Regions from separate parts of the Levilactobacillus suantsaii genome, predicted to be linked through region 1. Evidence: predicted binding sites of a transcription regulator. Region 1 holds the regulator's gene; the other holds the start of a gene.
The links. Region 1 encodes NrdR, which represses ribonucleotide reductase genes. Its sites were predicted from a motif close to ACACNATATATNGTGT; they were not measured.
Positions count from the first base shown of each region.

Region 2: a site for NrdR is predicted at 2,129-2,144, ahead of nrdD (anaerobic ribonucleoside-triphosphate reductase). Genes of this name have one in related genera too.

Region 1 covers NZ_CP059603.1:2,200,302-2,206,566, reverse strand. Annotated here, with positions in the region: gene polA (DNA polymerase I) at 1-2,112, shown strand, start outside; gene mutM (bifunctional DNA-formamidopyrimidine glycosylase/DNA-(apurinic or apyrimidinic site) lyase) at 2,132-2,992, shown strand; gene coaE (dephospho-CoA kinase) at 2,985-3,584, shown strand; gene nrdR (transcriptional regulator NrdR) at 3,658-4,173, shown strand; gene H3M12_RS10245 (replication initiation and membrane attachment family protein) at 4,176-5,567, shown strand; gene dnaI (primosomal protein DnaI) at 5,568-6,265, shown strand, end outside.
Region 2 covers NZ_CP059603.1:699,043-705,307, forward strand. Annotated here, with positions in the region: gene H3M12_RS03285 (NUDIX hydrolase) at 48-500, shown strand; gene H3M12_RS03290 (GNAT family N-acetyltransferase) at 580-1,113, shown strand; gene H3M12_RS03295 (EAL domain-containing protein) at 1,253-1,918, shown strand; gene nrdD (anaerobic ribonucleoside-triphosphate reductase) at 2,212-4,431, shown strand; gene nrdG (anaerobic ribonucleoside-triphosphate reductase activating protein) at 4,397-4,945, shown strand; gene H3M12_RS03310 (peptide ABC transporter substrate-binding protein) at 5,458-6,265, shown strand, end outside.

The sequences.
Region 1 (6,265 bases):
GATATCAAGGGTCTGCAAGGCGATAACTCGGATAATTATCCGGGCGTGACCGGTGTGGGACCCAAGCGGGCGGTCGACTTGATCGATAAGTACGGCAGTGTCGAGGGCGTTTACGAGCACATCGACGACATCACCGCTAAAAAACTCAAGGAACACCTGATTGCGGATCACGACAACGCCTTATTGTCCAAGAAATTGGCGACGATTGACCGGAATGCGCCGGTCGAACTGACGCTGGATGATTTGGTCTATCAGGGCCCGGATACGGATGCGTTAGTGGCCTTTTACCAGGAGATGGGGTTTCGGACCTTCCTCAAGAAACTCTCCGTCGACGGGGAGACGCCCAGTGCAGTGACTGGCTTACAGCCGATTGACTACACCGAATTAACGGCGGACAACTTGGACCAGATCAACCTCGGCGATAGTTGTGCCTTTTATTTGGAACTCGATGGCGACAACTACCACTTGGTCGACTTTGCTGGGTTCGTGATTGGCACGGACGACCAATGGTGGGTCAGCCGCGATGTCCACTTGCTAGAGCAGGCGCCATTAAAAGCGGCTTTGGAAGACACTAAGGTCTCTAAACAGGTCTTTGATGCCAAGCGGACTTATGTGGGGTTGAATCGGTTAGGCATTACCTTACGCGGCGTTGACGGTGACCTCCTGTTAGCCTCGTATCTGTTGAACACCTACGATAACAGTAACGACTTGGGCCGAGTGGCGGCTGAACACGGCTACGATCAGGTTGAGACCGACGAGGACGTGTACGGCCGTGGCGCCAAACGGACGATTCCAACGGATGATACGGTCTTCTTCACCCATTTGGCCCGCAAAGCCCGGGCTATCGAGCATTTACGGACGCAATTGTTCAACGATCTCGAGGAAAATGATCAGGTCAAGCTTTACCGTGAAATCGAGCTCCCGATGACCTTCGTGCTAGCCCGGATGGAGATTGCCGGCATCACGGTCGATGCCGATGAATTGCGGGCGATGGGCAGTAAATTCAGTGAACAACTAGCTGAAATCGAACAAACGATTTATAACGAGGCCGGCGAAGAATTCAACATTGGGTCTCCTAAGCAGTTGGGCAAGATTTTGTTCGAAAAAATGGGCTTACCCGTCATCAAGAAGACCAAGACCGGTTATTCGACGGCCGTGGGCGTGTTGGAGAAGTTGGCGGCGGAAGCCCCAATCGCCGAAAACATTTTGAAGTACCGGAAGATTTCGAAGATTCAGTCGACCTACGTGGAAGGCCTCTTGAAGGTTATCCATCCCGACGATCACAAGGTTCACACTCGTTATTTACAGACGTTGACCCAAACGGGCCGGTTGTCGTCCGTGGACCCGAATTTGCAAAACATTCCGGTCCGCAGTGCGGAAGGTAAGGCGATTCGCAAGGCCTTCGTCCCCCGGCATAAGGGCTGGCAGATCTTTTCGTCCGATTACTCGCAGATTGAACTGCGGGTCCTAGCTCACATGAGTCATGACGAGAATATGCAAGAGGCCTTTCGTGAGGGCCAGGATATCCACGCGGCAACGGCCCGACGGATCTTTAAGCTAGGCCCCGACGAAGAAGTGACGCCCAACATTCGGCGACAGGCCAAGGCCGTTAACTTTGGAATCGTCTACGGCATCAGTGATTTTGGGTTGTCACAAAACATTGGCATTTCGCGCCAACAGGCGAAACGCTTTATCGACACCTATTTCCAGGAGTATCCGGGCGTCAAGGCTTACACGGAACGAATGGTCCAATTAGCCCACGACCAGGGGTATGTGGAGACCATCGCCCATCGGCGCCGGTATTTACCAGACATCAACTCACGCAACTTCAACCAGCGCTCGTTTGCCGAGCGCACGGCGATGAACACACCGATTCAAGGAAGTGCCGCGGACATCATCAAGATTGCGATGATTCGGATGGAAGATGCCATCAAAGACCTGCAGGCGACCATGTTGCTCCAAGTCCACGATGAGTTGATTTTCGAAGCACCGGCTGAAGAAATGGCGACCTTGGAAAAGTTGGTCCCGAAGATTATGGATTCAGCTGTGGATTTGGAAATCCCGTTGAATGTCGAAAGCCATTACGGCCCGACCTGGTTTGATTTGAAATAGGCGGAAGGGAGTAAACGAGATGCCAGAATTACCAGAAGTTGAAACGGTCCGCCGGGGGTTGACCGAACTGGTCGGCGGCGCGCAGATTGACCACGTGGCGGTCTTTTACCCCAAGATGGTCACCCCCGACGCCGAAGTTTTTACGGCCGAACTGATTGGCCGTAAGATCGAAAAAATCGACCGGCGGGGCAAGTATTTGCTCTTCCGCTTTAGCGGGGATTTGACCATGGTGTCGCATTTGCGGATGGAAGGCAAATACGACGTGCAACCTGAAGGGAGCCCCGTGACCAAGCACACCCACGTGATCTTTTATTTGCAGGATCACCGGGAGTTGCGTTACACGGATACCCGTAAGTTTGGCCGGATGCGGCTGGTCAAGACCGGCACGGAAGCCGAGGCGATGCCGTCGCTAGCTAAGATGGGCCCCGAACCCACGGCCGACACGTTGACGCTCGACTACATGCGCCAGATTTTTAGCAAATCGCGCAAGGTCATCAAGCCGTTTTTGCTGGACCAATCCCGGATTGCCGGTTTGGGCAACATTTACGCCGATGAGGTCTTGTGGTTATCAAAAATCAACCCGTTGACGCCGGTCAATACGGTCAGTGATGCGCAATTGGCCACCTTACGAGAGGCTATCATTGCCGAAATCAAGAAGGCCATCGCCGGGCATGGCACCACCGTGCATTCCTTTTCGACGGCCTTTGGCGAGGCCGGGCAATTCCAAAACGACTTGCACGTCTATGGTCGAGAGGGCGAACCCTGTGACCGGTGTGGGACCGCCATTGTCAAGATTAAAGTGGCCCAACGGGGAACGCACTATTGTCCGCACTGCCAACCATTGCCTCCGGGCGCTGAGGAGCTGATCGCCGATGACTAAGGTCTGGGGGTTGACTGGAGGCATCGCGACCGGGAAGTCGACCGTGAGTGCGTGGCTTAAGGCGGATGGCATTCCCATCATCGATGCCGATGTCATTGCTCGAATCGTAGTGGCGCCGGGGACTTCCGGGTTACGCCAAATCGTGGCGACCTTTGGTTCGGATTATCTGCAAGCTGACCAGACGTTGAACCGGCACAAACTTGGACAATTGGTGTTTCATGACCCGGCCGAATTAGCCCGATTGACCACCATTACGACCCCGTTGATTCAAAGAGAAATCAAGCGGCAGTTAGCCGCGTATCGAGCGCAGCGGGCCCCATTGGTGGTCATCGATGCCCCCACTTTTTTTGAGGTGGGTTACCTACAGTCGTTGGTCGACGGGGTTCTGGTCGTGACCACGACTTTGCCCCGGCAACGTGAGCGGTTGATGGCCAGAGACCACTTGTCAATCGCTGACGCGCAGGCGCGCATCGACCGGCAGTGGCCGCTTGCCCGTAAGGTGGCGTTGGCCGATGTGGTCATCGACAATGACGGTGACATTACCCAAACGCGTCAACAAGTGGTAAAATGGCTTGACGCAACTAAAAAGTAAACCGCGTTGTGTCGGCACCTGGCTCGACCGACGTGACTATTAACCAGTGAAAGTAAAAATGAGGTGACCAATTATGCAGTGTCCGCACTGTCATCACAATGGCTCCCGGGTCGTGGATAGTCGTCCGACCGACGATGGCCGCGTGATTCGACGTCGTCGGGAGTGCGAGAGCTGCGGCTTTCGGTTCACGACGTTTGAACGCGTGGAAGTGACCCCGTTACTCGTCATCAAGAAAAACGGGACACGCGAAGAATTTAACCGGGAGAAAATCTTACGGGGAATCATCCGTTCGGCCGAAAAACGGCCGGTGGGGATGGACGCCATGGCTAAGATTGTCGACGAGGTCGAAAATAAGGTTCGGGCGTTGGGGGTCAACGAGATCTCCAGCCAAGTGATTGGCGAATACGTGATGAACCGCCTAGTCGATGTCGACGAAATTGCCTATATCCGCTTTGCCAGTGTTTACCGGCAATTCAAGGATACTGGCGTTTTCTTCAACGAACTTAAAGATATTTTGGATAAGGATAAGTTAAAAAAAGATCAGCAAGATCAAAATCACCACTCAAAGGGGCAAAGTGAGGCGAAATAGGCATGGAGGATTCTTGGCATCAACTGAGTCCGAAAACGGGTTTTATCGTCCGGTTGGCCGATCGTTTAACGGAGCAGAGCTGGCAGACGTTGAGCCAACTCTATCAGCCCGTGATCGGGCCGCTAGCCGCTGCGGCGTTTAGCGGCCTCTTTTGGTTACCCAAACGGACGCACTTGCACCGGCACGCGGTGTTACTCGCGACGCTTGGGGTGGACCTGGCGCATTTTTATGCGGCCCGAATTCGTTTGGAAGCGACCGGACTACTGACGACCACGGTCGAAACGACCAACGACCTCCAAACGTTTAACTACACGTTGCACGCACCGTTGGCACCGGTGGACTTCTTAAAAGATGACCTGCTGAGTGTGCAGTTGTTGGACGCCGTTGGGGATGATTTCTATCAGGAATTGGTCAACCAAAATAAACCGGCTGCCCCGGTCAAAGGACAAGACATCACCAAGACCTTCTTGGACGTCTTTCAAGTGGTTGGTGGGGAACTCAAGCAACTGCCCAACACCATCACCAGTAGTCGGGACCGCTTGACTACGGCCAAGTCGACGGCGCCGGAAATTGGAACGAATGCCGCGGACTTCGACCTGCAACTCTTAGGGGAAATCTTGGCGCACTCCTACGTTGACCCGCAGTCCGTGCAGGCGCACCGGCAGTTATTCTTAACGGAGCACGCTACCTACGGCATGGATGAACCGACCATGGCGCGCTTCATTGGGGAAGCCACCAATCTGGCTACCAATCAGTTCGACCCAGAGCAGTTCAAACGCCTAATCGTGAAGCAATTTGGACAACAACACCGCGGGCAATTGGCGCCAACCGCGGCGACTAGTGCGGCCACCAGTGCCGCACCGGCCCAAGCGGCTGATACTACGGCGGAAGCGAAAAACAACCAACACCTGTTGAAAGCGGCGACGTCCAAGACACCCACTGACTTCTTAGCTTCAATCAAGGAGCAGACCGGTGGTTTTGTGACCAATGGCGAGCAACGAATCGTTCAGGATTTGACGAGTCGGCACCTGTTTTCGCAGGGCGTTTTAAACCTGATGATTTACCATGTATTGGTCGATGAAGATCGCCCCACGCTGAACAAGAATTTGTTGGACACGATTGCCAACGACTGGAGTAAAGCCGCTATTCAGACACCTGAACAGGCGGTGGTCAAGATTCAGACGCGCAAACAAACGACCCAACAAGCCAAGACCCGACGCCGGAACAGTTACCGGCAGGGGACCGGGGTGACCGAGACCCTACCGGATTGGGCCCAAAACCCCGAAATTACGAAAAAGGCGGCGTCTACCAAGCTAACCGCTAAACAACAGGCGGACTTAAAAGCGCGGATTGCCCGCTTTAAGCAACGACCCCACGGAAAGGAGGAGTCCTAAATGGAAGATGTGAGTAAGAGCCTCCAGGACCTGATGAACCAACGGAATTTGACTAAAAACTATCAACAGTTGATGGCGAAGGTTGCCAAAGATCCTGAAGTCACGGCTTTCATTCAGACGCACCAAGCTGACTTGGCCCCCGACGTGTTGACCCGTTCGGCGGCGAAAATTTACGAGTTCGTAACGGAACGTGATAAGGTCAAAGCCGGCAAAGATATCTTTGCAACGGGGTATGAACCCCGGTTGATTGTGGCTGACCATTTGTTAGACGTGGCGTACGTGCCGACCCAGGGCACCCAAGAAAAGCAGGCGGCTCAACAGTTGCGGCAACGTGTCCGCTCAATTGCCATGCCTAAAAGTATTCGGGCGGCGCGCCTGGATAATTTCGACAATGATGGCCCCCGAATGGAAGCCTTTTTGGGGGCGATGGACTTTATTGAAAGTTACGAAGACCACCCCCACCAACGCCACCAAGCCCTGTATTTGACGGGGAACTTTGGTGTCGGTAAGACCTACTTGTTGGCCGCCGTGGCGCACCAACTGGCGACGGATGGCTACTCCACCACTTTGGTGCACTTTCCCAGTTTTGCAGTTGAGATGAAAAACGCCATTGGGAAGGATGGTGTTGGTGATAAACTGGACGCCATTAAAAAAGCGCCGGTGCTGATGATTGACGATATTGGGGCCGACGCCATGTC
Region 2 (6,265 bases), 1.0 Mb from region 1:
CCCCGCGGGTAAACTGAAAGTAACTTTAAGAAAGGTTGTGAGTCACGATGGCAAATTATATTCGCGAAATTCGGGACTTGGTCGGCCATAAGCCCATTATTTTAAACGCCGCGGCGGGTATCTTACTAAACGACCGGCACCAAGTCCTCTTGAATCTGCGGACCGACACGCATAATTGGAGCCTGCCGGGCGGTTACTTAGAATACGGCGAGACCTTCGCGCAGGCCTGTGTTCGGGAATACCAGGAAGATAGCGGGCTACGTGTCAGCATCGTCCGCCCCCTCGGCCTCTTCGATCGAGGCCAAACCGTTTATCCCAATGGCGACGTGACTCAAATCATCTCCCGCTTGTTTCTGGTCACCCAAACTGGCGGCCACACGCTTCAGCAGGCCACCGCTGAGACGCTTAAACTCGACTATTTCGATTTGACCGACCTCCCGCCGTTGCTCAACGACCAAACGACGGCGATGTTAGCCGCGGCCCAACACCAATTGTCGTAGCGCTCCCTAAAATTACGCCGCGAATCCCGCCAGACGTGGTAGGCTAAAAGTAACCAATTGATTAGGAGGGATTTACTCTATGAGTTTAACCTATAGTCGCCGGGCGACCCCCAGCGAGCTCCCGGCCATCATGGCCATCATCGACCACGCCAAGGCCATGCTAAAAGCGGACGGCAGCCCGCAATGGCAGGACGGGTATCCGGACCAGGCCACGTTAAAACGCGACATTGCCGCACAGACTTGCTGGTTGTTACTGGTCGACGGCCAAGTGGCGGCCACCGCGACAGCCATCGTTGCCGACGACCCCAACTACCACGAGATTACCCAGGGCCACTGGGCCAACCCGGTCGACCCCTACATGACGATTCACCGCATTGCTATTGGGGCCGACTTTGCCGGCCAGCACTTGAGCCGCCTGTTTTTGTCCAACCTGATCAGTCACTTCTACCAACAAGGAATTCGCAACTTTCGCCTCGACACCCACGCATTGAATCAGCGGATGCAGGGACTGGCCGAAAGCTTCGGCTACCAGCACCGCGGGAAAATCTACGTTGACGAACCGGCCGCTAACCACGAAGACAATGCCCGGTTAGCCTACGAACTAAACCTCTAAGCGCCGATAAGAGCGTTCACACAGGTTAATTAGTGACAATTTAATTAAATTGGTCGTTAAAATATTTAGCCGATATGTGCCAGCTGGCGTATAATTGGCGCTATCTTATTTTTGCTTCCGTAAAGGAGATCTGATTGCGATGTATCGCTTTTTTGTTCAACCACAAGTTAATACCATGACCCAACGGCTCATGGGGTACGAACTTCTTTTGCGCGCGCACCAGCAAGATTACTGGGTAACGCCGACCGACTTTACGGCCATCCCCATCGATCAACAGATGACCCTGTCCTACCAAGAAATCGTGCGGATTTTGCGGGACCATCAAGACCACCCCGCTATTTCGCTCAACTTAAACCGGCAACAATTCACTAACGACCTGACCATCGGTAACCTGATTGGCCTGACCAAGGCCGTGCCGGGGCTTGATCTGACCATCGAACTGACCGAGGCACCCCAACTGACGGAGCTGCAACGGTTCGTGGCCATCTACCGGGCTTTCGGCATCCACCTCAGTCTCGACGACGTGGGGACCGACAATCCTTGGGGCACCCGAACGCAGGAAATCATGCCCTTCATGGACAGCATCAAGTTCGCCCTACAGAACTTCCGGGCCCAGAACCGGCAAGCCGACTTGCTCGCCAGCCTCAAAACTTGGCGCAAGATTGCCGATATCTACCACCTGGATCTCATCGTTGAGGGCGTCGAGAGCAAGCAAGACGAGTTGCTGGCCCAAAAGTATAACGCCGCCATGACCCAGGGCTACTACTACAGTAAGCCCGTGCCCTACGTGGAAAACGTCGACTAACTTTTAGGGCCTTACTGCCTGCTAATCATCCGAGGCGCAGGTGGTTTGGGGAATGGAAGATTTCTTCAAAAATTTACTATCACCGCACCGTGGTCGCTTCCGCTGACCCGGTGCTTTTTTGTATAGTTTCACCCGGTCATCAGTCTGAACTTTGCCTAACCATTCTGTGACCCCTGTGGCAAAATCGATGGGCAAGTTCTGTAAAATGGACTACCATATCTAGTATTAGGTGCTCATGAACCCACGACAATTTGTGGGGACGTGACCATTTTGGACAGAAAAGTGGGGATTGTATGCAGATGACGACAACGGATGTTTTGGACCAACTTCGTGCCTTACCGGTCACTAAACGGGGAGGCGCCCGGACCAAATTTCATCCCTATAAATTAAATTTTGTGCTGACTAAATTGGTACCCGATGTCGACCAACGCCACGCCTTGAAACAGGCGTTAGTCGACCATTACCGCTCGGCCACCAATCTGGACACCCGCGACTTACGAGCCACGTTGATGGCGTTGTTCGACCAGTTCAACTTGCCCCAAGCGGCGCAACAATACCGCGACCATTTCACGGCGGCGCAACAGCGCTTTGCCGCGGCGACCAACGTCCAGGCACGGATTGAAAAACTCTTCAATCGCGATGCCAACGTGATTCACGAAAATGCGAACAAGGACAGCAACGTCTTCAACACCCAACGTGATTTGGAAGCTGGTGCAGCTAACCGCGCCTTGGGCCTCCAAATGCTCCCCGACCTGGTAGCCAAGGCTCATTTACGCGGCGATATCCACTGGCACGACTTGGACTACTCCCCGGTCACCCCGGAAACTAACTGTTGTCTGATCGATTTCGATGGCATGTTTGCCAACGGCTACAAGATTGGCAACGCCGAGGTCGAAACGCCCAACTCGATTCAGACCGCCACGGCGCAGATGTCGCAGATCATCGCCAACGTGGCGTCGTTACAGTACGGCGGCTGTTCGGCTAACCGGGTCGACCAATTGCTGGCCCCCTACGCCGAAAAGAACTACCACAAACACCTTAAGGACGCCGACGAGTGGGTCGCGCCGGACCGCCAAAAGGCATACGCCAAGGCCAAGACCAAAAAAGACATCTACGACGCCATGCAGGCGCTCGAATACGAAATCAACACCCTGTATTCATCGCAGGGCCAGACGCCGTTCACCACGGTCAACTTCGGTCTGGGCACCAGCTGGATTGAACGCGAAATTCAAACCGCTATCCTAAGGATTCGCATCGCCGGTTTGGGCCGCGAACACCGGACCGCCATTTTCCCCAAGCTGATTTTTACGTTGAAACGCGGGCTGAACCTGGCCCCTACCGACCCCAACTACGACATCAAGGAACTGGCGCTAGAATGTTCGACCAAGCGGATGTACCCAGACCTGTTGATGTACGACAAAATCAAAGCCCTGACGGGGAGCTTCAAGACACCGATGGGTTGTCGCTCGTTTCTGCAGGGTTGGCACGACGCTAACGGCCACGAGGTCAACTCCGGACGGATGAACTTGGGCGTGGTCACCATCAATCTGCCACGCATCGCGTTAGCGGCCCACGGTGATTCCGACCTCTTCTGGGAAATCTTCGAAGAACGGTTGGCCACCTGCCACCAGGCGCTGGCCTACCGCATCGAACGAACTAAGCAGGCCAAACCGCAAAACGCCCCGTTACTTTACACGTACGGTGCCTTTGGCAAACGACTCAACGCCGACGATGACGTCGACCAACTCTTCAAAAACCAACGGGCCACCGTTTCACTCGGCTATATCGGTATTTACGAGGTCTGCACCACCTTCTTTGGCCCCAACTGGGAAACCAACCCGCAGGCCCGGGCCTTTGGCGAAAAGGTTGTCAAGACTATGCGTGACAAGTGTGATGCTTGGGCGCAAGAAAGTGGCTACCACTACAGCCTGTATTCGACGCCGGCCGAATCACTGACCGACACCTTCTGCCGCGACGACATCGCAAAGTTCGGCCGCATCCCCGACGTGACCGACAAGGAATACTACACCAACAGTTTCCACTACGACGTCCGCAAACACCCAACGCCTTTCGACAAATTGGCGCTGGAAGAAGATTACCCCCAATACGCGTCGGGGGGCTTCATCCACTACTGCGAATACCCGAACTTGCGCCAGAACCCCAAGGCACTGGAAGCCGTTTGGGACTGGGCCTACGACCACGTGGGTTATTTGGGGACCAACACGGCGATCGACCAGTGCTTCAAGTGCGGGTTCAAGGGCGAGTTCAAGGCAACCGCCCGCGGCTTCGTGTGCCCGCAGTGCGGTAACCACGATCCGCAGACCTGTGACGTGGTCAAGCGGACCTGCGGCTACTTGGGCAACCCCCAACAACGCCCGATGGTCCACGGCCGCCACGTCGAAATCGCGTCCCGGAAGAAAAATATGTCGCAGGAGATGATCAAACATGCCGCACGCTATGAAAAAGCCAAACAATCCGATGCCCAACGAATGGTTGGCGCGAGACCTCAGTGAGCAGTACGTCGCGGACTATAAGGCCTTTAACTTCGTCGATGGCGAAGGGGTCCGGTGTAGCCTGTACCTTAGCGGCTGCCCGTTTCACTGCCCTGGCTGCTACAACGTGGCCGCCCAGAATTTCCACTACGGTCAACCCTACTCACAAGACCTCGAAGACCAGATTATCACGGACCTCAGTCAAGATTATGTCCAAGGCTTGACCCTCTTGGGCGGCGAACCTTTCTTGAACACCCAGGTCGCCATTCGCATCTGCGAACGTGTGCGCCAGGAGTTCGGCCACACCAAAGACATCTGGTCTTGGTCCGGGTACTACTGGGACGAACTGTTGAAAGATTCCGCCGATAAACTGAAATTATTGTCGTTGATCGATATCTTAGTCGACGGCCGGTTCTTAGAGACCGAAAAGGAGCTGACCTTGCAATTTCGGGGCAGTTCCAACCAACGAATCATCGACGTGCCCAAGTCGTTGGCCGCTCACCAGGTGGTCATCTGGGATAAATTAGTCCACTAAGTCAATCACCCACTTTACGGGGGGCTAGGGTAAGTAGCTCAGCCCCCTTTTGGTTCTGCTGATGACCCTTTTTACTGTGAAAAGTATAAGTCCACATTAATATTTTTTAATCTCTTTTTCTTTCTATATATGCCCGCCAGAAGTGACATTTTTAATCGACTCGGTGAGAATATTTAGGTTGACAAACCAGCTAAATCTGATTATTGTTAGAGTCACATTAGAAATCGGATATCAAAACGCCAGGTTAGGAAGAGTAGTCGTTTCCGCTAAGCACAAGAGACCACCGGGAGCTGAGAAGGTGGCTTACAACTTAACGACGAAGATGAGCCTAACATGCTGAGCGGTTGGTGCCAGCCACCGCTCCGACCTGTGACCCGTTACCGTCACCGACTTTTGGCAACAGAAGTTACGGAGGTGTTGACTGTGAGGTCAACACGAACTTAGGTGGTACCACGGGTAATCGTCCTTATGTGAAAACATGAGGACGATTTTTTATTTGAGGAGATGGCGAGATGCAACATAAGGGACTTTATTTAGGACTTTCCGCCTTGGCACTACTGACCCTGGCCGGATGTGGCGCCAAGAGCAGCAGTGGGAGCACGGGAAACAGCAAGTACGCGGCGAACCAGGAATTGAACTGGACTGTGAGCTCGGAACTGGCGTCTAATGATCTGTTAAAGGCCACGGATACCTTGAGCTACACGGTCTTGCAAAACACGCAGGAAGGCCTGTACCGCTTGAACAAAGCCGGTACCCCCAAGAACGCACTGGCAACCAGCACTAAGGTCACCAATGGCGGCAAGACTTACACCTTCAAACTGCGCAAAAATGCCAAGTGGTCCAACGGGCAACCGGTGACCGCCAAGGACTTCGTCTATTCCTGGCGCCGGACGTTAACCCCAAAGACCGCTTCACAAGACGCGTTCTACCTGTTCCAAGTCAAGAACGCCGAAGCCATCAACAAGGGCAAGAAGCCGGCCAGCAGCCTGGGCATCAAAGCCGATGGTGATTACAATCTGACCATCAATCTGACCATCAATCTGACCAAGCCAGTCTCCTACTTCAAGAAGTTGCTCGCCTGGCCGCTCTTCTACCCCATCAACCAAAAGGCCGTCGACAAGTACGGCAAGGCTTACGGGACCACGGCCGCCAAGACCGTCTACAACGGACCGTTCAAGCTGACCAATTGGAACGGGACCGGCAAGTCCTGGACCCTGGCCAAGAACCCGACCTACTGGGATAAAAAGGCCGTTCATCTGACCAAGATCAACGAACAGGTCACCGAAAGCACTACTACTAGCTACAACCTCTTCAACTCGA